Regions from separate parts of the [Ruminococcus] lactaris ATCC 29176 genome, predicted to be linked through region 3. Evidence: predicted binding sites of a transcription regulator. Region 3 holds the regulator's gene; each other region holds the start of a gene.

Region 1 (5,595 bases), 990 kb from region 3:
CTTCTTAGCAACGGAAAGATCGTTACTACAGAAGCTAAGGCAAAAGAGATCCGTAAGCAGGTAGAAAGCCTGATCGCTCTCGCTGTAAAAGAAAAAGATAACTACGAAGAAGTTACAGTAAAGGCTAAAGTTGCACGTAAAGATGCTGATGGCAAGCGTGTAAAAGAAGTCGTTGACGGAAAGAAAGTTACTGTATACGATGAAGTAGAAAAGACAATTAAGAAAGATAAGCCAAGCAGACTGCACGCAAGACGTCAGATGCTCAAAGTTCTCTTCCCGGTTAAAGAAGGCGAGAAGAAGAACATGAAAGAAGTAGATATGGTTGCAAAGCTCTTTGATGAGATCGCACCGAAGTATGCAGACCGTAACGGTGGTTATACAAGAATCGTAAAGATTGGTCAGCGTAAAGGTGACGCAGCTATGGAAGTTCTGATTGAGCTTGTATAATCTATATTAGATATTTAAAATTCTATGATCCTCTGTAGGATGAGATAATCCTGCAGAGGATTTTTAGCATATATTTGAAAAAAAGCATGGATTTGGTGAAAATGCACAAAAAAACACCAAAAAAATGTGTTAAATTATTAACAAAAGCGACATTGACAATTTATTAACGAACGAGTTATACTAATATCTGTGATCAGGAATGACCTGATAGGAAATGATTCATTCAAGTACAGGAGGAATAATCTAATGGCTAAGAAAGAAACCGCAAAGACTGTAGAGAAGACAGTTAATACCGGATTCATTGACAATGTAGAGGCCCTTGAGGCGAAAATGAAAGAGATGCGTGAGGCACAGAAAGTATTCGCTACTTTTACTCAGGAGCAGGTAGATAAGATCTTCTACGAAGCTGCTATGGCTGCCAACAAGGCACGTATCCCGCTTGCAAGACAGGCAGTAGAAGAGACTCAGAGAGGTATTCTCGAGGATAAGGTCATCAAAAATCATTACGCAGCAGAGTACATCTACAATGCATATAAAGATACAAAGACATGTGGTGTGATCGAGGAAGATAAGGCATACGGAATTAAGAAGATCGCAGAGCCAATCGGACTTGTTGCAGCAGTTATCCCGACAACAAACCCGACATCAACAGCAATCTTTAAGACTCTGATCTGCTTAAAGACAAGAAATGCAATCATCATCAGCCCACATCCGGCTGCAAAGGCATCTACAATTGCAGCAGCTAAGGTTGTTCTGGATGCAGCAGTGAAAGCCGGAGCTCCGGAAGGAATCATCGGATGGATCGATGCTCCGTCACTGGAACTGACAAATACAGTAATGAGAGATGCTGATATCATCCTTGCAACAGGTGGTCCTGGAATGGTTAAAGCAGCTTACTCTTCAGGAAAACCGGCACTCGGAGTTGGAGCTGGTAATACACCGGTTATCATCGACGATACAGCAGATGTAAGAATGGCAGTAAACTCTATCATTCATTCTAAGACATTTGATAATGGTATGATCTGTGCTTCAGAGCAGTCCGTAACTGTTCTTGAAAGCGTATATGAGGAAGCTAAGAAAGAATTCCAGTACAGAGGATGCTACTTCCTGAAACCAGGTGAGGAGCTTGACAAAGTTCGGAAGACAATCATCATCAACGGTGCATTGAACAGCAAGATCCCTGGAAAGTCAGCTTACGAGATCGCTAAGATGGCTGGCGTAGATGTTCCGAAGGAGACAAAGATCCTTATCGGTGAAGTTGAGTCTGTAGATATCTCAGAAGAGTTTGCACATGAAAAATTATCTCCGGTACTTGGTATGTATAAAGCTAAGACATTTGATGAGGCACTTGAGAAAGCAGCTCAGCTTGTAGCAGACGGTGGATACGGACATACATCATCTCTTTATGTTCATCCGGCTGAGACAGAGAAGATCGCTAAGCATGCAGCAGCAATGAAGACTTGCCGTGTTCTGATCAATACACCTTCTTCTCACGGTGGAATCGGAGATCTTTACAACTTCAAGATGGCTCCGTCTCTGACACTTGGATGCGGTTCTTGGGGTGGAAACTCAGTTTCCGAGAACGTAGGAGTGAAACATCTTCTTAATATCAAGACAGTAGCTGAGAGGAGAGAGAATATGCTGTGGTTCAGAACACCTGAAAAGGTATACTTTAAGAAAGGTTCTATGCCGGTTGCACTGGATGAACTTGGTACAGTAATGCACAAGAAGAAAGCATTCATCGTAACAGACTCTTTCCTGTACAAGAATGGATATGTAGCTCCGATCGAAAAGAAACTGGACGAGATGGGAATCCAGCATACATGCTTCTTTGAGGTTGCTCCAGACCCGACACTTCAGTGTGCTCGTAAGGGTGTTGATCAGATGAGACAGTTCGAGCCAGATACAATCATCGCTCTTGGTGGTGGATCTGCAATGGACGCTGGTAAGATCATGTGGATCATGTATGAGCATCCAGAAGCAAACTTTGAAGATATGGCTATGGACTTCATGGACATCCGTAAGAGAGTATTTACATTCCCTAAGATGGGAGAGAAAGCTTACTTCGTAGCTATCCCAACATCTTCAGGAACAGGTTCTGAGGTAACACCATTCGCAATCATCACAGACGCTGACACAGGTGTTAAATGGCCAATCGCTGACTACGCTCTGCTTCCAAACATGGCAATCGTAGACGTAGACAACATGATGACACAGCCGAAAGGACTGACAAGTGCTTCAGGTATCGACGTTATGACACATGCAATCGAGGCATATGTATCTATTATGGCTACAGATTACACAGATGGTCTTGCTATGAAGGCTGTTAAGCTTGTATTCGAGAACCTTCCATCTGCATACGAGAACGGAGCAAACGATCCGAAGGCTCGTGAAGAAATGGCAAACGCTTCCTGTATGGCTGGTATGGCATTCGCAAATGCATTCCTTGGTGTTAACCACTCTATGGCTCATAAGCTTGGTGCTTTCCACCACCTGCCACACGGTGTTGCTAACGCAGTAATCCTGACAGAGGTTATGAGATACAACGCAGCAGAAGTTCCGACAAAGATGGGAACATTCTCACAGTATCAGTACCCACATGCACTTGCAAGATACGCAGAACTCGGACGTTTCGCAGGATGCACAGGTAAAGATGATAAAGAAGTATTTGAGAACTTCATCGCAAAACTTGAAGAACTTAAAGAAATCATCGGAATCAAGAAGACAATCAAAGATTACGGTATTGATGAGAAGTACTTCCTTGATACACTGGATGAGATGTCAGAGCAGGCATTCAACGATCAGTGTACAGGTGCTAACCCAAGATACCCACTCATTCAGGAGATTAAAGATCTGTATCTGAAGTGCTACTATGGAAAATAAGATGACGTCAGACGTCATTAGCACATTCCAAAAGAACTGTCAGAATTGAATAGAATGAATTAAATCCCGCAACGGTATATCCAGCAGAAAATGCAAGATATACCGTTGTTTTTGTTATTGGCTATACAAAAAGATACACAGTGGCTCTTTTGGCAGTAATAAGAAAAATCCAATATGTCTGCAGTTTGTATAAAGGTAAAACAATAATAATGATATGTTAAAAAAATAACAATATAAAAGAGAAGAAAAAAATCGTTAAAAACTGCACAAAGTTGTCCTGGAGGGGTTACATTTTAAAAATTTATAGGTTATAATGTGGTCATCAAAAGGAAAGCAGCAAAAAGCTGACGAACAACAAGGAGGGCTACATCATGAAATTAGAAGAAAAAAATATCATCGTAAAGCGTCCATATAAGACAGTATATAAGTGTGACGACAGTATCGTAAAAGTATTTGCAGAGACTCATCCAAAGTCAGATGTATTTAATGAGGCATTGAATACAGCACGTGTGGAAGAGGCAGGACTGGATATTCCAAAGGTAAAAGAAGTATCCCAGATCGATGGTAAATGGGCAATCGTGATTGAATATAAAGAAGGCAAGACACTGGAAGAAATGATGGAATCCGATAAGAAGAATCTTGCAAAATATATGGATGATTTTGTAGCATTGCAGCTCGAAGTACAGAGCAAGCACTCTCCGTTGCTGAAGGGCATGAAAGATAAACTGGCACGTCAGATTAACGGACTGAAAGACCTGGATGCTACAACCCGTTATGAACTGATGACACGTCTTGAGAGTATGCCGAAGCATAATAAGATCTGCCACGGTGATTTCAATCCGAGTAACGTAATCGTAGGAAAGAATGGAAAGATGACAGTTGTTGACTGGGCACATGCTACACAGGGAAATGCAAGTGCAGATGCAGCGATGACTTATCTCTTATTTGCATTGAAAGATCAGGAAGTTGCAGATCTGTATCTTAATACATTCTGCAAGAAGAGTGATACAGCAAAGCAGTATGTACAGCAGTGGCTCCCAATCGTAGCGGCAGCACAGCTTTCAAAAGATAATGAACTGGAAAAAGATTTCCTTATGAAATGGATCGACGTTATAGATTATCAGTAGAATCAGATTGTTGAGATTGGACCAGAAAGGTCAGCTCAGAAAGCAGAGATCACTGAGATTACTGAGATCAGATGATTGAAATAGAATTATTTTTGTCATTACATTTTATCCTTCTAAAAAAGAACCGGGATTTGAACCGCTCCTGAAAGTCAGACCTGAGGTCTAACGATTGGGAGTCGGGACTGATTCCGGTTCTTTTATTTATTACCAGCTTGTAAAGAAGACATTGTCACCAATAACGACACCGGATCTGCTGGTAGATGGTGCGTAAAGGAAAAAGTAACAATCCGATACGGCTGCCAGTCTTGAACCATTGATGGCATCCTGGGCAACCTGTCTGGAAAGAGTGCCAGGGCCCTGGGAAAGTACACGCTTCAGGCTGCCTGTCCATACCGGTGCAAACTGTCCGTTTGCATAGACAACACCGGAAATACTGTTCGGGAAACGACTGCTTTCCACACGGTTCATGATCACGGTTGCAACTGCGAGCATGGATTCATAATTATAATGAGCCTCACATTGGATAATCGCTGCAAGTAAAGTAAGATCATCCGCAGAAACCGTCGTACCATCGGTCGTAATCGTACCGCCGCCGGTACCGTCTACCTGTCCGGCATTGTCCTTTTTAGCTGCTGCCTCTGCAGCAGCTCTCTGGCGTGCTTCTTCAGCGAGACGTGCTGCCTCTTCCTCTTTTGCCTTTTTCAGTTTGGCATTGACAGTGTCCAGGTCGGTAGAAGTAGCCACTGCTTTTGCCTGAAGCTCTGTCTGCTTGGATTTTAACTGTTCACTCAGAGACTGCATGGAAGCCTGCTGGTTTTCCAGATCTTCCTTCTGATCTGCGATCTCCTGGTGGATATCCTGAAGCTGGGTCAGAGCCTGACGGTCGTAATCACTGAGATTTTCAATAAAATCAGCTTTGTTCAGAAAGTCAGTCATATTTTTGGCTGAAAAAAGCATCTCCAGAAGTGATGCATTCCCGTTCTCATACATATATTTGATACGGGTCTTCATATCTTCATACTGCTTATTCTCTTTTTCCTCGGCATCAAGCAGATCGTCCTGCGTCTTGTCTATACTGCTGTTGAGGATCTCAATCTGCATCTCAGTATCAGAAATCTGGTTGCTCAAATCCAGAATA
Region 2 (5,595 bases), 170 kb from region 3:
TGCCGAGGAAACAGAAGGAAACTTCACTTTCCAGTACAGTCCGGAAAGTTTCCAGGGAACAGAAGTTGACTATGCATTGGATGTCTGCAACGCTGTCCTTGATATATGGCAGCCAACTGCTGACAACAAAGCGATCATCAATCTTCCTACAACGGTAGAAAATGCAATGCCGCATGTATTTGCCAGTCAGGTAGAGTATTTCAACAAACATTTATTACACCGCGAAAACGTAATCCTTTCCCTTCATCCACATAATGACAGAGGATCAGGTGTATCAGATGCAGAACTTGGAATCCTTGCCGGAGCAGATAAGATTGAGGGAACATTGTTTGGAAACGGTGAGAGAACCGGAAACGTAGATATCATTACTCTTGCCATGAACATGTTCTCACAGGGAGTAAATCCAAATCTTGATTTTTCCAATATGAGTGAGATCTGCGAAGTATATGAGCGTGTTACAAGAATGAAAGTTTCTCCTCGTCAGCCATATGCAGGTGACCTTGTATTTACTGCGTTCTCAGGTTCCCATCAGGATGCGATTGCAAAGGGCATGGCATGGAGAGAAGAACATGACTGCAAGACATGGACAGTTCCATATCTTCCGATTGACCCACAGGATGTTGGAAGAAGATATGATTCGGATGTTATCCGTATCAACAGCCAGTCAGGAAAAGGTGGCGTAAACTATATTCTGAAGCAGAGCTTTGGTATCAGCCTGCCGGAGAAGATGAGAGAAGAAGTCGGATACATGGTAAAAGATGTTTCTGACAAGGCTCATCAGGAACTGACACCGGATGTTGTATATCGTATTTTTGAGGATCATTATATCAGTGCAAAACCAATCTTCAGTGTGGACGAATGCCACTTTAAGCAGGAAGATGGTATCGTAGCAGAAGCAACGATCCATCAGAATGACAATAACCACAAGATCACAGGTGTTGGAAACGGACGCCTGGATGCAGTAAGCAATGCGATCAAGCATTACTTTGGCATCAGTTACGAACTTGCTTTTTATGAAGAACATTCTCTTACAAAAGGATCTTCTTCCCGTGCAGTTGCTTACGTTGGTGTTATCTGTAATAAAAAGAAATACTGGGGAGTCGGAATTGATGCCGACATTATTAAAGCATCCATCCAGGCTCTGGTAGTCGCCGTAAATAAATTGCCGGAAATTGCCGAATCCCAGTCCTGCAAAGATGAAAGACTTTTAGAAATCACCAACTACATCTACGCAAATTATAAAGATGTGACTTTGGATGACCTTTCAGAAAAGTTTTTCCTTTCCAAACCGTATCTCTCTAAATATATTAAAGAGAAATCCGGACTGACTTTCGGGGATATTCTTAAGCAGGTCAGAATGAAAAAGGCACGTGCAATGCTCAAGAGCAGCAGTGCTACTGTAGAAAGCATCGCAGAATCTGTCGGATATCAGAATGTAGAACATTTTAACCGGATCTTTAAGAAGATGTACAATATCACGCCGGTTCAGTATCGGAACAGACATTAATAAATTTGTAGTTGTTGAAGAGAAAATATACAGGCAGCAAGGAGTTTTTTGACAGAAGAGCGTCCATATCCGCACTTGTTGCTGCATCGCAGTGCAGGACCCGCTTTACCTCAGCCCGTTGACAACTTGTAACAGAAACGTGGAAACAGTCGTGCAGTGGCACTCCTGTTTACGTTCCTTAACAAGTTGGGCAAAGTGTCTTCGGAACGCTCCCTGTCAATGCACTGCTCACGCAACAGCAAGTGCGGATATTAGGCTTTTCAAATCAGAAAGCGTTCCTTGCACCGGGACATTTTCTCTCAACAATACGAAATTTCAATAAGAAGTAGAAAGCCGGAAGGTTATCGACTAAGATAAATGATTTGTCAAATAGTAAATACAATATCTACTATCTAATATTTACGAGATGCCAGGGGCAAAAGGTCTAAGCCCACATGAGCTTGTTCATAGGTGGGTGAAAGACCTTAGGACCCGCCCCGATATTCGCATATCGTGGGATGATAATCCCACGATATGCGAATATTGGGTAGGATTGTGGGAGTGCGTAGCACGGAGCAATCCGTAGGCATCAAAGTCGGGGGCTTTTGCCCCCGACATCTTTACGATCGAATATCTTACTCAATAACCATCCGGCTTTTTCTATCTTTTTTAAATTTGTATTGTTGGATGGATACGCTGCGGAGCTAAAAAACTTCTTATCGAGATGGTCAGCGGAAAGCAGGGTGTTCCTGAGCAGGTGCATTAGCAGGGAGCGTTCCGAAGACACTTTGCAGCGTTTGTTAGAGAAAGTAAATCGAGTGCCATTGCACGAAGATTTCCACTTTCGAGTTACAAACGGTCAACGGGCTGAGGTAAAGCGGGCCTGCACCGCGAGGGAATATCTCTGCTTTCCGCGTCCGCTTCGCCACCAAGAATTTGTATGTCTTCTAAGCGTATCACCCCAACAAATACAAATTTTCTATGTGAAAAAATTGTCAGTTTCCGCAAATTTAGAATTGAAATTTGGGGAACGCTAGTATATACTAGAATAGGCAGAAATTTTGGTTTATTTTAAATATTTTATAACTATGGAGGGCTAAAATATGAGCTACAATGCAACAGGAAACTCAGCAAGCAGACGTATTGCCACATTGCTTGATGAGGGAAGCTTTGTTGAAATTGGTGGTGCTGTTACAGCAAGAAGTACCGATTTCAATATGCAGGAGAAGGCGGCTCCTTCAGACGGTGTTATTACCGGATACGGAGTGATCGATGGTAATCTTGTCTATGTATATAGTCAGGATGCTGATGTTCTCGGCGGAGCTATCGGAGAGATGCATGCGAAAAAGATCGCACGGATCTATGATATGGCAATGAAGATGGGAGCACCTGTTATCGGTCTGATCGATTGTGCCGGATTAAGACTTCAGGAAGCAACAGATGCACTTGAGGCATTTGGAAGTCTTTATCAGAAACAGGCACTCGCATCCGGAGTGATTCCGCAGGTAACAGCTATTTTCGGTATGTGCGGAGGCGGACTTGCAATCGTGCCGGGTCTTGCAGACTTCACATTTATGGAAGAAAACGATGGAAAATTATTTGTTAATTCTCCGAATGCACTGGAAGGAAATGAAATTTCCAGATGTAATACAGCCAGTGCCGCTTATCAGAGCAAGACGGCTGGTCTTGTAGATGGTATCGGTACAGAGGCAGAGATTCTCGGACAGATTCGTTCACTTGTATGCATGATTCCTGCCAATTATGAAGACGATATGTCTTATGAAGAATGTACAGATGATCTGAACCGTGTATGTGCTGATATCGCAAATGCATCAGAAGATACAGCAATCGCACTTGCACAGATTGCTGATAATGGCGTTCTTGTAGAGACAAAGAAAGATTATGCAAAAGAGATGGTTACAGGCTTTATCCGTCTGAATGGACAGACTGTAGGTGTCGTTGCCAACCGTTCCAAAGTATACGGAGCTGATGCTGAGACAGAGGCTGAATTTGATGCTGGACTTACTGTTGACGGATGTGCCAAAGCAGCAGATTTCGTTAATTTCTGTGATGCATTCTCTATCCCGGTTCTGACGCTGACAAATGTAGCAGGCTTTGCTGCAACTGTAGAGTCTGAGAAGAACATGGCCAAGGCTGTTGCCAGACTGACTTATGCATTTGCAAATGCGACTGTTCCGAAAGTAAATGTGATCGTAGGAAAAGCATTTGGAAGTGCTTATGTAGCAATGAACAGCAAATCAGTTGGTGCTGATCTTGTATATGCATGGCCGACAGCAGAGATCGGTATGATGGATGCAAAACTTGCAGCACAGATTATGTATCCAGATGCTGATGCAGATACTCAGAGTGCAAAAGCAGCAAAATATAAAGAACTGCAGTCCAGTCCGAACGCAGCAGCAGCCAGAGGATATGTTGATGCCATCATCGAACCTGCAGACACCAGAAAATATGTGATCGGTGCATTTGAAATGCTGTTCACAAAAAGAGAGAATCGTCCGGACAAAAAGCACGGTACGGTTTAGTGAGGTGAGGCGAAGTGAAGAAAAAAATCAGTTTATTAGGACTTATCCTCATTCTCGTCCTTAGCTTTACGGGATGTGGTAAGTCTGAGACGACAGAGTATGATCAGACGACAATGGAGCAGTATGCAGATACAATCATCAGTGCATTCAGTTCTATGTCTGAAGAAGATATGGATTATTACGAGAATCTGAGAGATCTGAATCTTGATATTACTCTTTTACAGGCACAGTTACCGATCGATGGATCGGATTTCCTGACTATGATCGAAAGCTGGAAGGCTTCTCAGGAAGAATGTGGCGCTTATATTGAGCATGGTGACTGGACAATGAAAGTCAGCCATGATGGTGCAACACTTTCATCCGAAGGTAAATTTGAGGACAGAGATGCTGAGATTGCTTTCACATTCAATGAGAAGAGCGATATGGAGAGCATGACAGTATCCGCACATTATACAACAGGAGAAATCCTTAAAAAAGCCGGATTAAATACAATCCTTGGAATGGGAACTGTATTTGTTGTATTGATTTTCATTTCATTTATTATCTATCTGCTTGGATTCATTCCGAAGCTTCAGAAGAAGCTTTCCGGTAAAGGAAAAGCTGCAGAAGAGAAGAAGGAAACACCTGTACAGGCAGCTCCGGCACCTGCAGTATCTGCACCACAGGCAGCAGGTACGGATGACGGCGAACTTGCAGCAGTTATTGCAGCAGCAATCGCAGCTTCAGAAGGAACTTCTACAGATGGTTTTGTAGTTCGTTCTATCAAGAGAAGAAAATCAAATAAATGGAATTAATCAGGAGGATATGAAAATGAAGAATTATACAATTACAGTAAACGGAAATGTATATGATGTAACAGTTGAAGAAAATGGTGCAGGTGCAGTTCAGACAGCAGCACCAGTTGCAGCTCCTAAGGCTGTTGCTCCAAAAGCAGCTCCGGCAGCAGGTGCAGGAAGTATCCAGGTAAAAGCCGGTGCAGCCGGAAAAGTATTCCAGATTCCTACATCCGTTGGTCAGAGTGTACAGGCTGGAGATACTGTAATCGTGATCGAGGCCATGAAGATGGAGATCCCGGTTGTTGCCCCGGAAGCAGGAACTATTGCCAGCATTGATGTTGCAGTAGGTGATGCTGTTGAATCAGGAGCCGTACTCGCTACATTAAACTAGTTACTGAACCAGGAGGTTTTACAAATGGAATATATTTCAAATACGCTGGGAAACCTCGTAGATCAGACCGCGTTCATGAATCTGACTTTTGGTAACCTGATCATGATCGCTGTTGCCTGCGTGTTTCTCTATCTGGCAATCCACCATGGCTTTGAGCCATTGCTTCTTGTTCCGATTGCCTTTGGTATGTTGCTTGTAAATATCTATCCGGATATTATGCTTCATGCTGAAGATGCAGCAAACGGTACAGGTGGACTTCTGTATTACTTTTATCAGCTTGACGAGTGGTCGATCCTTCCTTCTCTGATTTTCCTCGGAGTCGGAGCTATGACAGACTTTGGTCCGCTGATTGCGAATCCGAAGAGTTTTCTTCTCGGAGCAGCAGCACAGTTTGGTATC
Region 3 (5,595 bases):
TCCATCCATTCCCTGTGCGAGAAGTCCGGTGATCACACCCGCAAGCACATCTCCCGAACCGCCTTTTGCCATGGCTGCATTGCCTGCCAGATTAAGGAAGTTCTGCCTGTCTTTCTGGGCAACTATCGTCCTGCTGTCTTTTAAGACACAGATACACGGGGATTCCTCGGTAAACCGGTGAAGTACTTCAAACCGCCGTTCTACAATTTCTGATACAGAGATTCCTGTCAGCCGGGACATTTCTTTCATATGAGGGGTGAGGATCATATTTTTCCCAAGTTTTTTATACAGATCTTTCCTTCCTGCAAGAAGGTTCAGTCCATCTGCATCAATCACGCAGGAACACTTTGCTTTCTCTATTGTATGCAGCAAAATCTTTTCTGATCTACTGCTTTGTCCTAATCCACAGCCGATACAGATGACATCTGCCCACCCGATCAGTTGATCCAGTTTCTCTTCATCATACTCTCTATAGCAGGAAATGATCGCCTCTGGAAGAAGTCCCTGAAGTACCTGCCTGTTCTCTTCTGCTGTATAGATCTGGACAAGTCCGGCACCAACCGTATACGCTGCTGTAGCTGAAAGATAAGCTGCTCCTGCCATTCCCGGACTGCCGGTGATCATAAGGACTCTGCCAAAACTGCCCTTATGCGAATCCTCTTTTCTTTCCGGCAGCAGATTTCCCAGCTCCTTTTTATCATAGGTCATGCAGACACTTTTCTGTTCAAAAAAGTACTCGGGATCAATCCCGATCGTTACCGGAACAACCTCTCCCGCACAGATCTGTCCCGGATACAAAGCACAGCCACGCTTCTGACATGCCATAGATACTGTCAGTTCCGCCTGAAATGCAATACCAAGCACCTTTCCTGTAGCAGAACAGATTCCTGATGGAATATCCACTGCAACCTTCTGTGCCGTCTGCCGGTTCATCCATCCGATCACATCTCTGTAGTGTCCTGCAACTTCTCTGCACAGACCAACGCCAAAAATTGCATCAATGATCACAGTATACTCTTTCTCGGGGATTTCTGTAAACAAATTAATCCCGAGATTTTTGTCGATCTGAGCCTGCAATCTGCATTCTTCCGTCATAGAGCTTTCTCTTCCCGTAAAAAGCACATCCACATGGCAGCCCTTTTCAGCCAGAAGTCTTGCCACAGCAAATCCATCTCCGCCATTATTTCCACTGCCGCATACGATCAGTGGTCGCCTTAAATCCTTTTTCTTTTCTTCCAGTACTTCAACAATTTTTAATGCTGCCCTCTCCATAAGAACCACAGAAGGTACACCGATCTGCTGGATCGTATACTGATCTGCTTTCTTCATCTGTTCTCCGTCCGGTAAATATCTCATGAGCAGTCCCCTTTCTTTTAAAGACAAACTGCTGCGGACCGGTCCAGCTATGACCATACCCGCAGCAGTCCTCTGCTATTTTTGAATTTCATTGTGCTGGCTGATATTATAAGACAATTTCATCAGACTGTCAGCAAGATGTACACTCTCCACAATGACATCCTTGGGAAGTGTAAGATCCGTATGTGCAAAATTCCAAATGGCCTTGATCCCATTCGCTACCAGGACATCCGCTACTTCCTCCGCTTTTGACTTGGGAAGTGTAAGAGCTGCAATCTCAATATCATTTTCCTGCAGGTATCCTTCCAGTTCATCCAGCATTCTGACAGGGATTCCCCGGATCGTCACTCCCTCAAGACGCGGATTCACATCAAATAAACTTTTTAAAATAAATCCATTCCGTTCAAATGATGCATAATTTGCCAGTGCCTGTCCAAGATTACCGGCACCGATAATAATAAAGTTATGATCCTTATCCAGTCCCAGTATCTTTCCAATCTCCGTATAAAGGTACTTTACATTATATCCATATCCCTGCTGTCCAAATCCACCGAAATTGTTCAGATCCTGCCGGATCTGGGATGCTGTTACCTGCATCTTTTTACTCAGGTCATTGGATGAGATCCTCTCTACACCCGCTTCAAGCAGGTCTCCCAAATATCTATAATATCTTGGAAGCCTGGAAATTACGGCACGTGATATTTTTCTTTGTTCCACTTCCATTGCCCTCCACATCATAATCTACCCAACATTATATAGAATAGTTAAACTTCTGTCAAACTTTACTTTCCTACTTCTTGTATTTTCGGCTATTTTCGATATAATAGATACTTGGAGTTTTATAATAATGAAGAGCCATTTTAAAATAAGAACTATGATATAAGGAGTTTATTGATTATGATTTTAGCCTGTCACAATCTGAATAAAGCATTCGGCGAACATACCATTGTCTGCGACGGTTCTTTTCATATTGAAGACCGGGAGAAGGCAGCTCTTGTCGGGATCAATGGTGCCGGGAAATCTACGATTCTGAAAATGATCATCGGGGAGGAACCCCTGGACGGTGGCGATGTTATTCTTGCCAAAGGGAAGACTCTCGGTTATCTTGCACAGCGTCAGGATCTGACATCCGGCAATACAATCTATGAGGAAGTAAAAAGTGCAAAAGCCGATATCTTTGCAATGGAAGCCCAGCTTCGTTCCATCGAGCAGGAACTGAAATCCTTAACCGGGGAAGATCTGAAAAACCGGCTGGATACATACAACCGGCTTCAGTCTGAATATGAGGCCAAAAATGGCTATGCCTGTGAAAGTGAAATCACTGGTGTCCTGAAGGGGCTTGGATTTACAGAGGATGATTTTTCCAAGCAGACCGATACCCTCTCAGGAGGTCAGAAGACACGAGTCTCTCTTGGAAAACTGCTTCTGACAAGCCCTGATATCCTCTTACTGGACGAGCCGACCAACCATCTGGATCTTAGTTCCATTGCATGGTTGGAAACGTATCTTTTAAATTATTCAGGAGCCGTATTGATTGTTTCCCATGACCGGTATTTTCTGAACCGTGTCGTAACAAAAGTCATTGAGGTCGATCAGGCTCATATTCGTATGTATATGGGAAACTACAAAGCCTATGCAGCGAAAAAGCAACAGATCCGTGATGCCCGCCTGAAAGAATACATGAACCAGCAGCGTGAAATAAAGCATCAGCAGGCAGTCATCGAGAAACTTCGTTCTTTCAACCGGGAGAAATCCATCAAGCGGGCTGAAAGCCGGGAAAAAATGTTGGACCGTATCACTCCTGTTGAAAAGCCCGTTGAAAGCGTCCGCGAAATGCACTTTTCTCTTGAGCCGTCCTGTATCAGCGGATCGGACGTCCTGACAGTTGAACATCTGTCCAAACGCTTTGACAGCCAGCAACTTTTTCAGGATATCAGCTTTGAGATCCATCGCGGGGAACACGTTGCCATCATTGGTGATAATGGTACAGGAAAAACTACCCTGTTAAAAATTATCAACCAAGTAGTCTCTGCAGACGAGGGATCTTTCACGCTTGGATCAAAAGTCAAAATCGGATATTACGATCAGGAACATCACGTCCTTCATGATGAAAAGACGATTTTCGATGAAATTTCCGATGACTACCCATCCCTGACTCATACGCAGATCCGCAATACACTTGCTGCATTTCAGTTTACCGGGGAGGAAGTCTTTAAACAAATCCGTACACTCAGCGGTGGCGAAAAAGGACGTGTATCCCTCGCAAAGCTGATGCTGTCCGAGGCAAATTTCCTGATTCTCGATGAACCTACCAACCATCTGGATATTACCTCCAAGGAAATCCTGGAAGAAGCCCTGAACAACTACAGCGGAACGGTTCTTTATGTCTCCCATGACCGGTATTTTATTAATCAGACCTGTTCCCGCATTTTGGAGCTTGTCAATCAGACTTTTGTAAATTATATCGGAAACTATGACTACTATCTTGAAAAGAAAGAAGAACTGACCCGGGCATACGCATCTGCCCCTGCCGTATCTGCCGGTATTGCTCCCTCGGAATCTTCTTCCGACAATCAGACAGAATCCAAATTGAGCTGGCAGGAGCAGAAAGAGCAGCAGGCAAAAGAGCGGAAACGCAAAAACGATCTGAAAAAGACAGAAGAAGAAATTGCAAAGCTGGAAGAACGAAATACCGTAATCGATGAAGAACTGACAAAAGAAGAAATTTACTCCAACTCCATCGAATGTCAGAAACTTTCTACCGAGCGGGCTGAAAATGAGGAAAAGCTGGAAGCCTTGTACGAGCGGTGGGAAGAGTTGGCGGAGGACGTGTAATAAATTTGTATTTGTTGGGGTGAAAATGATTCGGTATCAGGAAGGCTTTTTGACAGAAGAGCGTCCATATCCGCCCTTGCTGTTGCATCGCAGTGCAGGACCCGCTTTACCTCAGCCCGTTGACAACTTGTAACAGGAATGTGGAAACACTCGTGCAGAGGCACTCCTGTTTACGTTCCTTAACAAGTTGGGCAAAGTGTCTTCGGAACGCTCCTTGTCAATGCACTGCTCACGCAACAGCAAGGGTGGATATTAGGCTTTTCAAATCAGAAAATTTTCCCTCATACCAGAACATTTTCTCCCAACAAAGACGAAATTCCAATAAGAAATAAAGAGCCGGATGGCTATCGACGAAGATAAATGCTCCATCAAATAGTAAATACAATATTTACGAGATGCCAGGGTCAAAAGGTCTAAGCCCACATGAGCTTGCTCATAGGTGGGTGAAAGACCTTAGGCTCCGCCCCGATATGAGCATAAAAGTGGGATGATAATCCCACGATATGCGAATATTGGGTAGGATTGTGGAAGTGCGTAGCACGGAGCAATCCGTAGGCATCAAAGTCGGGGGCTTTTGCCCCCGACATCTTTACGATCGAGTATCTTAGTCAATAGCCATCCGGCTTTTTTCTATTCTTTTTAAATTTGCATTGTTGAGTGACTACGCTGTGGAGTCAGAAAAAAACTTCTTACTGTGACTACCAGCGGAAAGCAGGGTATTCCTGAGCAGGTGCATTAGCAGGGAGCGTTCCGAAGACACTTTGCAGCGTTTGTTAGAGAAAGTAAATCGAGTGCCATTGCACGAAGATTTCCACTTTCGAGTTACAAACGGTCAACGGGCTGAGGTAAAGCGGGCCTGCACCGCGAAGGAATGTCCCTGCTTTCCGCGTCCGCTTCGCCACAAAGAAGCTTTCTGATTTACAAGCGTATCACCCCAACAACTACAAATTTTCTACCTTAATCTCCCGCTCTCATATCTGCTCTTCATCTGCAGAAACCGAACCAGCCCTGCATACCGTTCTTCCAAAGATTCTTCACGTTCTGCATATTCCAGACTTTCTGCAGCCGCCGTCAGAAATCGTTCGCTCAGTACAAGCCTGTGCTTTTTCAGATATTCCAGTTTTTCTTCATTTTTTTCAAGATCCAGAAATTCCAGAATCATCGTCATATCATCCTGCAGTGCCTCGGATTCACAAATCGGAGCAACTTCTTCTATCTTTTCAAAACGATATTTCTGTCCCCACTCATCTGCCTGTTCCCGGATTAATGGACTCATAAAATTCACCAGTCTGCTCACAAAAACTTTTCCCTTTGTTCTGTTCACCGCTACATAGACAACCATTTCTTCTCTCGTCTCTGTCGATATGGCACAATGCAGTATCTCATAAATACCACCTTTAAAAT
Region 4 (5,595 bases), 910 kb from region 3:
CAGAGCGGTATTTTTGCGTTTAGAAGAAAGGAAATCATAACTATGTGGGAGAATTATCCGAGTTGCAGGGACAGACACAGGGGGAAACGCTGGAAGCGGTTTATGAAAAATTCAATATAGACCACCTAGCAGATTACAAGGGACATTGTTCCTGTGATAGTCCGAGTTTTGTGCGAGCTTCTCGCACTGCATCGGCAAGATTTTGTTTTATGTCCTGCATTGTAATTCACCTCCACAGTAGTTTGCATTACACATTAAAAAGAATGAATTGCATTGCGATACAGTTATAATATGGAGTAAAATACATGATGAGAAAGAAGCGGAAAAGATATAGATCTATTAGTAACATCATGACAACTCAGTAAAATACATGCTATAATAAAAAGATGTTGGGGTCAAAAGCCCCCAACAATGATGCCAACGGATTGTTTCGTGCTACGCACCCCCACAATCCTACCCGCTATTCGCATATCATGGTGCTTACGCCCCACTTTTATGCTCATATCGGGGCGGGTCTCAAGGTCATTCTACCACCAGTGTGCAAGCTCATGTGGGCTTAGACCTTTTGCCCCTGACATCTTTTATTATTAATAGTATAGAAAGAAAAGAAAGGCAGCAACTGCAATGGAGAATATTTTCCCGGGAAATGCATTCCGGGTTGGTGGAGACGAATTTGTAATTATTGAGACGGGGATTGTTAAGGCACAGTTTTTTCAAAAATTAGATGAGCTTCGCAGGGAAATGGAAAAAAGAAAAGAGAACTTTTCTATTGGTGTTTTATGGAGAGAGAATGAAAATGACATAGTTACCATGTTAAAAGAGGCAGATAATATCATGTATACTGAGAAGAAAAAATATCATTTAGAAAATAAGGAATTGTAGAATATGATCAACAGAGAAGATATGCTGGCATTGACAAGGCGAATGACAGTAAAAAGAACATCCATTACCAGAATTGCAGGAAGTTATATGGATGAAGAAGGATTTAGTGAAGGAACATTTAATACTCATTTTCAGAATCTGAGTCCGGCAGAAAGGGAGAAGAATCTTGCACTGGCAAAAGCAGTTCCTTTTTCTGAAACCAATAAAAATCTGAAAGAATACTGTTTTGAATCTGAAAAAGATCAGAATGGAAAAGCGACAGTGAATCCTATGCGGCAGCTTCTGATAGGGATGAGAAACTGTGGCCTCAAAAATGATGCATTGATGGATACTTTTTATGAAGTGATTGGAGAAAAATATCAGACGGACAGTTCTTATGCAATCTATGTATTTCATGACAGATATGATATTCCTGCAAAGGGAAAAGATCATGAAAGGCTGGGAGAATCAGAAAATGTGTATGAATATCTGATCTGTGTGATTTGTCCGTTAGAAAATGAATATGAACCTGGAGAGCCAGAATGTGGATTCCTTTTTCCTGCATTTTTGGATGGGGGAGCAGCATTAAACTGCGTGGATATTTATCAGAAAAATACAAAAAATCCGCATACAGAGCTGAAAGAATTGCTTGGATGCAGACCAGTGGACAACAGGAGGTGAGGTCATGGGAAAAATGCTTAAAAATGAAGTGGCTAAAAATGAATTGAAAGAAGTGCGGCATTCGGAAGAATGGCATAAATCGGGCGAAAAAGTAAAATACAGACTTGCAGATGCCATGAAATCCTGCATGAAAAAAGCACCGGTGGAGAAAATCACAGTTAAGGAGATCACGGAAGAGTGTGGTGTGACACGGCAGACATTTTACAGAAATTTTCAGGATAAATATGATCTGATCAACTGGTATTTTGATAAGATTTTGATAGAATCATTTGCCCACATGGGAGAAGGAAAGACCGTGTATGAGGCACTGGTAAATAAATTCCATTACATACAGGAAGAAAAGCTGTTTTTCAAAGCAGCATTTAAAAATGATACTCAGAACTGTCTGAGAGATCATGATTTTGAACTGATCAGGGAATTTTATAAAAATCAGATTGAAGAAAAATCAGGAAAAACCATGTCGGAGCATCTGCAATTTCAATTAGAAATGTATTGTCAGGGGTCAATTTATATGACGGTACAATGGGTTTTGGGAGAGATGAAAGAAAGTCCGGAAAATCTTGCACATGCACTGGCACAGTCCATGCCGGAAGAATTGGCAAAAGTATTTCGGGAGCTGGAGATGTTGTGAAATTTGTAGTTGTTGGGGTGAAAATATCGCGACAGCAGGAAGTGTTTCTGACAGAAGAGCGTCCATATCCACACTTGTTTGTTGCATCGCAGTGCAGGACCCGCTTTACCTCAGCCCGTTGACAACTTGTAACAGGAACGTGGAAACACTCGTGCAGAGGCACTCCTGTTTACGTTCCTTAACAAGTTGGGCAAAGTGTCTTCGGAACGCTCCTTGTCAATGCACTGCTCACGCAACAGCAAGGGCGGATATTAGGCTTTTCAAATCAGAAAATTTTCCCTCATGCCAGAACATTTTCTTCCAACAAAGACGAAATTCCAATAAGAAATAAAGAGCCGGATGGCTATCAACTAAGATAAATGATCTGTCCAATAGTAAAGATGTCGGGGTCAAAAGCCCCCGACTTTGATGCCTACGGATTGCTCCGTGCTACGCACTCCCACAATCCTACCGAATATTCGCATATCGTGGGATTATCATCCCACTTTTATGCTCATATCGGGGCGGGTCCTAAGGTCTTTCACCCACCTATGAGCAAGCTCATGTGGGCTTAGACCTTTTGACCCTGGCATCTAGTAAATACAATATCTACTGTCTAATATTTACGATCGAATATCTTAGTCAATAGCCATCTGGCTTTTTCTATCCTTTTTAAATTTGCATTGGTGAATGAATACGCTGTGGAGTCGGTATAACTTCTTATTGAGATGGTCAGCGGAAAGCAGGGTGTTCCTGAGCAGGTGCATTAGCAGGAGCGTTCCGAAGACACTTTGCAGCGTTTGTTAGAGAAAGTAAATCGAGTGCCATTGCACGAAGATTTCCACTTTCGAGTTACAAACGGTCAACGGGCTGAGGTAAAGCGGGCCTGCACTGCGAAGGAATATCTCTGATTTCCGCGTCCGCTTCGCCACAAAGAAGCTTTCTGATTTACAAGCGTATCACCCCAACAACTACAAATTTATCGTTCACATAGTATAAAGAAAAAGTGAAAAGTGTAAAAAAATTGTGAAAATGTTACAGATATACTAAATTGTAACTTCCATTTTGAAAAACAAATTGTTAAAATAAAGACATAAAAACCGGACAGGATAGTCTGCCGGAAGAATCTGTTGAAAAAAGGAGAATGATTACAATGGCTAACAGAATTATGTTAAATGAGACATCTTATCATGGAGCAGGTGCGATTCAGGAAATCGCAAATGAAGCAAAGGCAAGAGCATTCAAAAAAGCATTTGTATGTTCTGATCCAGATCTGATTAAATTTGGAGTGACAGGAAAAGTGACAGATGTCCTTGATCATTCAGGACTTGCTTATGAAATTTATTCTGATATTAAAGCAAACCCGACCATCGAGAATGTGCAGCATGGCGTTCAGGCATTTAAAGATGCAGAAGCAGATTATATTATTGCAATCGGTGGAGGATCATCCATGGATACAGCCAAGGCAATTGGTATCATTATTGCAAATCCGGAATTTGAAGATGTAAGAAGTCTGGAAGGTGTTGCACCGACAAAGAACCCTTGCGTTCCGATTATTGCAGTTCCAACAACAGCCGGTACAGCAGCAGAAGTAACGATCAATTACGTTATTACAGACGTAGAGAAAAAGAGAAAATTTGTATGTGTAGATTCACATGATATGCCGGTAATCGCAGTGGTTGACCCGGAAATGATGTCTTCTATGCCAAAAGGACTGACAGCATCTACCGGAATGGATGCCCTGACTCACGCAATCGAAGGATATACAACAAAGGCAGCCTGGGAGATGACTGATATGTTCCATTTGAAAGCAATCGAGATTATTTCCAGGTCTTTAAGAAGTGCTGTTGCCAATGAAAAAGAAGGTCGTGAGGGAATGGCTCTTGGACAGTACATCGCAGGAATGGGATTCTCCAATGTAGGTCTTGGAATCGCACATTCTATGGCCCATACATTAGGAGCAGTTTATGATACTCCACATGGTGTTGCATGTGCTATGATGCTTCCGATCGTTATGGAATATAATGCTGACTGCACAGGTGAAAAATACCGTGAGATCGCAAGAGCCATGGGAGTAAAGGGCGTTGATGAAATGTCTGTGGAAGAATACAGAAAAGCCGCAGTAGATGCAGTTCAGAAACTTTCTGTAGATGTTGGAATCCCGACAAAGCTTGAAGCATTAAAAGAAGAAGATCTGCAGTTCCTTGCAGAGTCAGCTCACGCAGATGCATGTGCACCGGGTAACCCGAAAGATGCGAGCGTTGAAGATCTGAAAGATCTGTTCAGAAAGCTGATGTAATTCAAGATAACTTCAGGAGATATAGGAAAATAGAGTTTCAGTACAAAAGGAACTGATTTCGTAGGTTATTTCGTAAGTAATTGAAAATATATCTTGACATCACCGCACTAAAGTAGTAAAATGTCACCAAATTTAAGAAAAATAAACCGTTGAAGCGGAGATCAAAGTAGTCGTGCACATACAGAGAGTCCGGGAGGCTGAGAGCCGGATTGAAACGCAGTCTGCCAAATGGACCGCTGAGGGTACAGTCAAAGGAATTTATAAAAGAGGTCTGCAAAATTTCAGATTGGATATTGATTTATAATTCTGAGTATTCTGTGACGTGGAGGCATACGTCAGTTGCCGGAGATATGATTGTATCTCGCAAAGTGCATGGAAAATTCCATGAATCAAGGTGGCACCGCGGAAATAAATTAGACTTACCGTCCTTGACAGAGTAGAAATATTCTGTCAGGGACTTTTTTATTTTGTCCCTGCCGGAATAAAATTTCGACATAAAAGGAGGACTACAGATGAATGAGACACTGGAAATGATTCAAAATTATGCTGCATCAGGAAAATATAAAAGAGTTCCGGTCAGCAGAGAACTCTATGCTGATGCATTTACACCGATCAGCGTTATGAGAACCCTTCGGGCGGCCAGCAGACACTGCTATCTGCTGGAAAGTGCGGAGGACCGACAACAGTGGGGAAGGTATTCCTTCCTGGGCTATGCACCGACAATGGAAATTACGTGTATGGATGGAAAAGTAGTCATCCTTGAAGGAAATGAAGAGGATGAGAAGATAAAAAGAGAAGTCCAGACGGATCATCCGGGGAAAATTCTCCGGGAGATTTTAAAAGACTATAAAAGCCCGGTTGTTCCCGGATTACCGCCATATACAGGTGGTCTGGTGGGATATTTTTCATATGATTACATCAAATATGGGGAACCATCACTGAAACCGATTTTAAATGGAGCGTCAGAAAATGATTTCCGGGATGCGGATCTGATGTTATTTGACAGGGTTATCGTCTTTGATAACTACAGACAGAAGCTGATCCTGATCACCGGAGTCCGGCTGGATGGAGACCTGGAAGAAAATTACGAAAATGCACAAAGAGAACTGGAAGAAATGGAGCGACTGATCCGCAGTGGTGCAAA

Evidence for each region. The regulator Rex, encoded in region 3, represses fermentation and respiration genes when NADH is low (regulators of the CRP and FNR family bind a similar motif). The targets are predictions, from matches to a motif close to ATTGTTAANTANTTAACAAT.
Region 1: the regulator Rex is predicted to act here: its motif matches at 3,544-3,563, upstream of NQ541_RS02105 (aminoglycoside phosphotransferase family protein).
Region 2: the regulator Rex is predicted to act here: its motif matches at 2,467-2,486, upstream of NQ541_RS05800 (acyl-CoA carboxylase subunit beta).
Region 4: the regulator Rex is predicted to act here: its motif matches at 3,229-3,248, upstream of fucO (lactaldehyde reductase).

What each region holds. Positions count from the first base shown of each region.
Region 1 covers NZ_CP102292.1:414,868-420,462, forward strand. The annotation lists gene NQ541_RS02095 (bL17 family ribosomal protein) at 1-447, shown strand, start outside; gene adhE (bifunctional acetaldehyde-CoA/alcohol dehydrogenase) at 694-3,330, shown strand; gene NQ541_RS02105 (aminoglycoside phosphotransferase family protein) at 3,702-4,457, shown strand; gene NQ541_RS02110 (cell wall hydrolase) at 4,662-5,595, opposite strand, start outside.
Region 2 covers NZ_CP102292.1:1,235,914-1,241,508, reverse strand. The annotation lists gene NQ541_RS05805 (2-isopropylmalate synthase) at 1-1,507, shown strand, start outside; gene NQ541_RS05800 (acyl-CoA carboxylase subunit beta) at 2,590-4,029, shown strand; gene NQ541_RS05795 (OadG family transporter subunit) at 4,044-4,823, shown strand; gene NQ541_RS05790 (biotin/lipoyl-containing protein) at 4,840-5,196, shown strand; gene NQ541_RS05785 (sodium ion-translocating decarboxylase subunit beta) at 5,221-5,595, shown strand, end outside.
Region 3 covers NZ_CP102292.1:1,409,448-1,415,042, forward strand. The annotation lists gene NQ541_RS06690 (bifunctional ADP-dependent NAD(P)H-hydrate dehydratase/NAD(P)H-hydrate epimerase) at 1-1,356, opposite strand, end outside; gene NQ541_RS06695 (redox-sensing transcriptional repressor Rex) at 1,432-2,073, opposite strand; gene abc-f (ribosomal protection-like ABC-F family protein) at 2,254-4,191, shown strand; gene NQ541_RS06705 (DUF1653 domain-containing protein) at 5,144-5,595, opposite strand, start outside.
Region 4 covers NZ_CP102292.1:503,016-508,610, forward strand. The annotation lists gene NQ541_RS13365 (YodL domain-containing protein) at 45-290, shown strand; gene NQ541_RS02500 (diguanylate cyclase domain-containing protein) at 625-882, shown strand; gene NQ541_RS02505 (DUF4317 family protein) at 886-1,542, shown strand; gene NQ541_RS02510 (TetR/AcrR family transcriptional regulator C-terminal domain-containing protein) at 1,556-2,173, shown strand; gene fucO (lactaldehyde reductase) at 3,306-4,451, shown strand; gene trpE (anthranilate synthase component I) at 4,964-5,595, shown strand, end outside.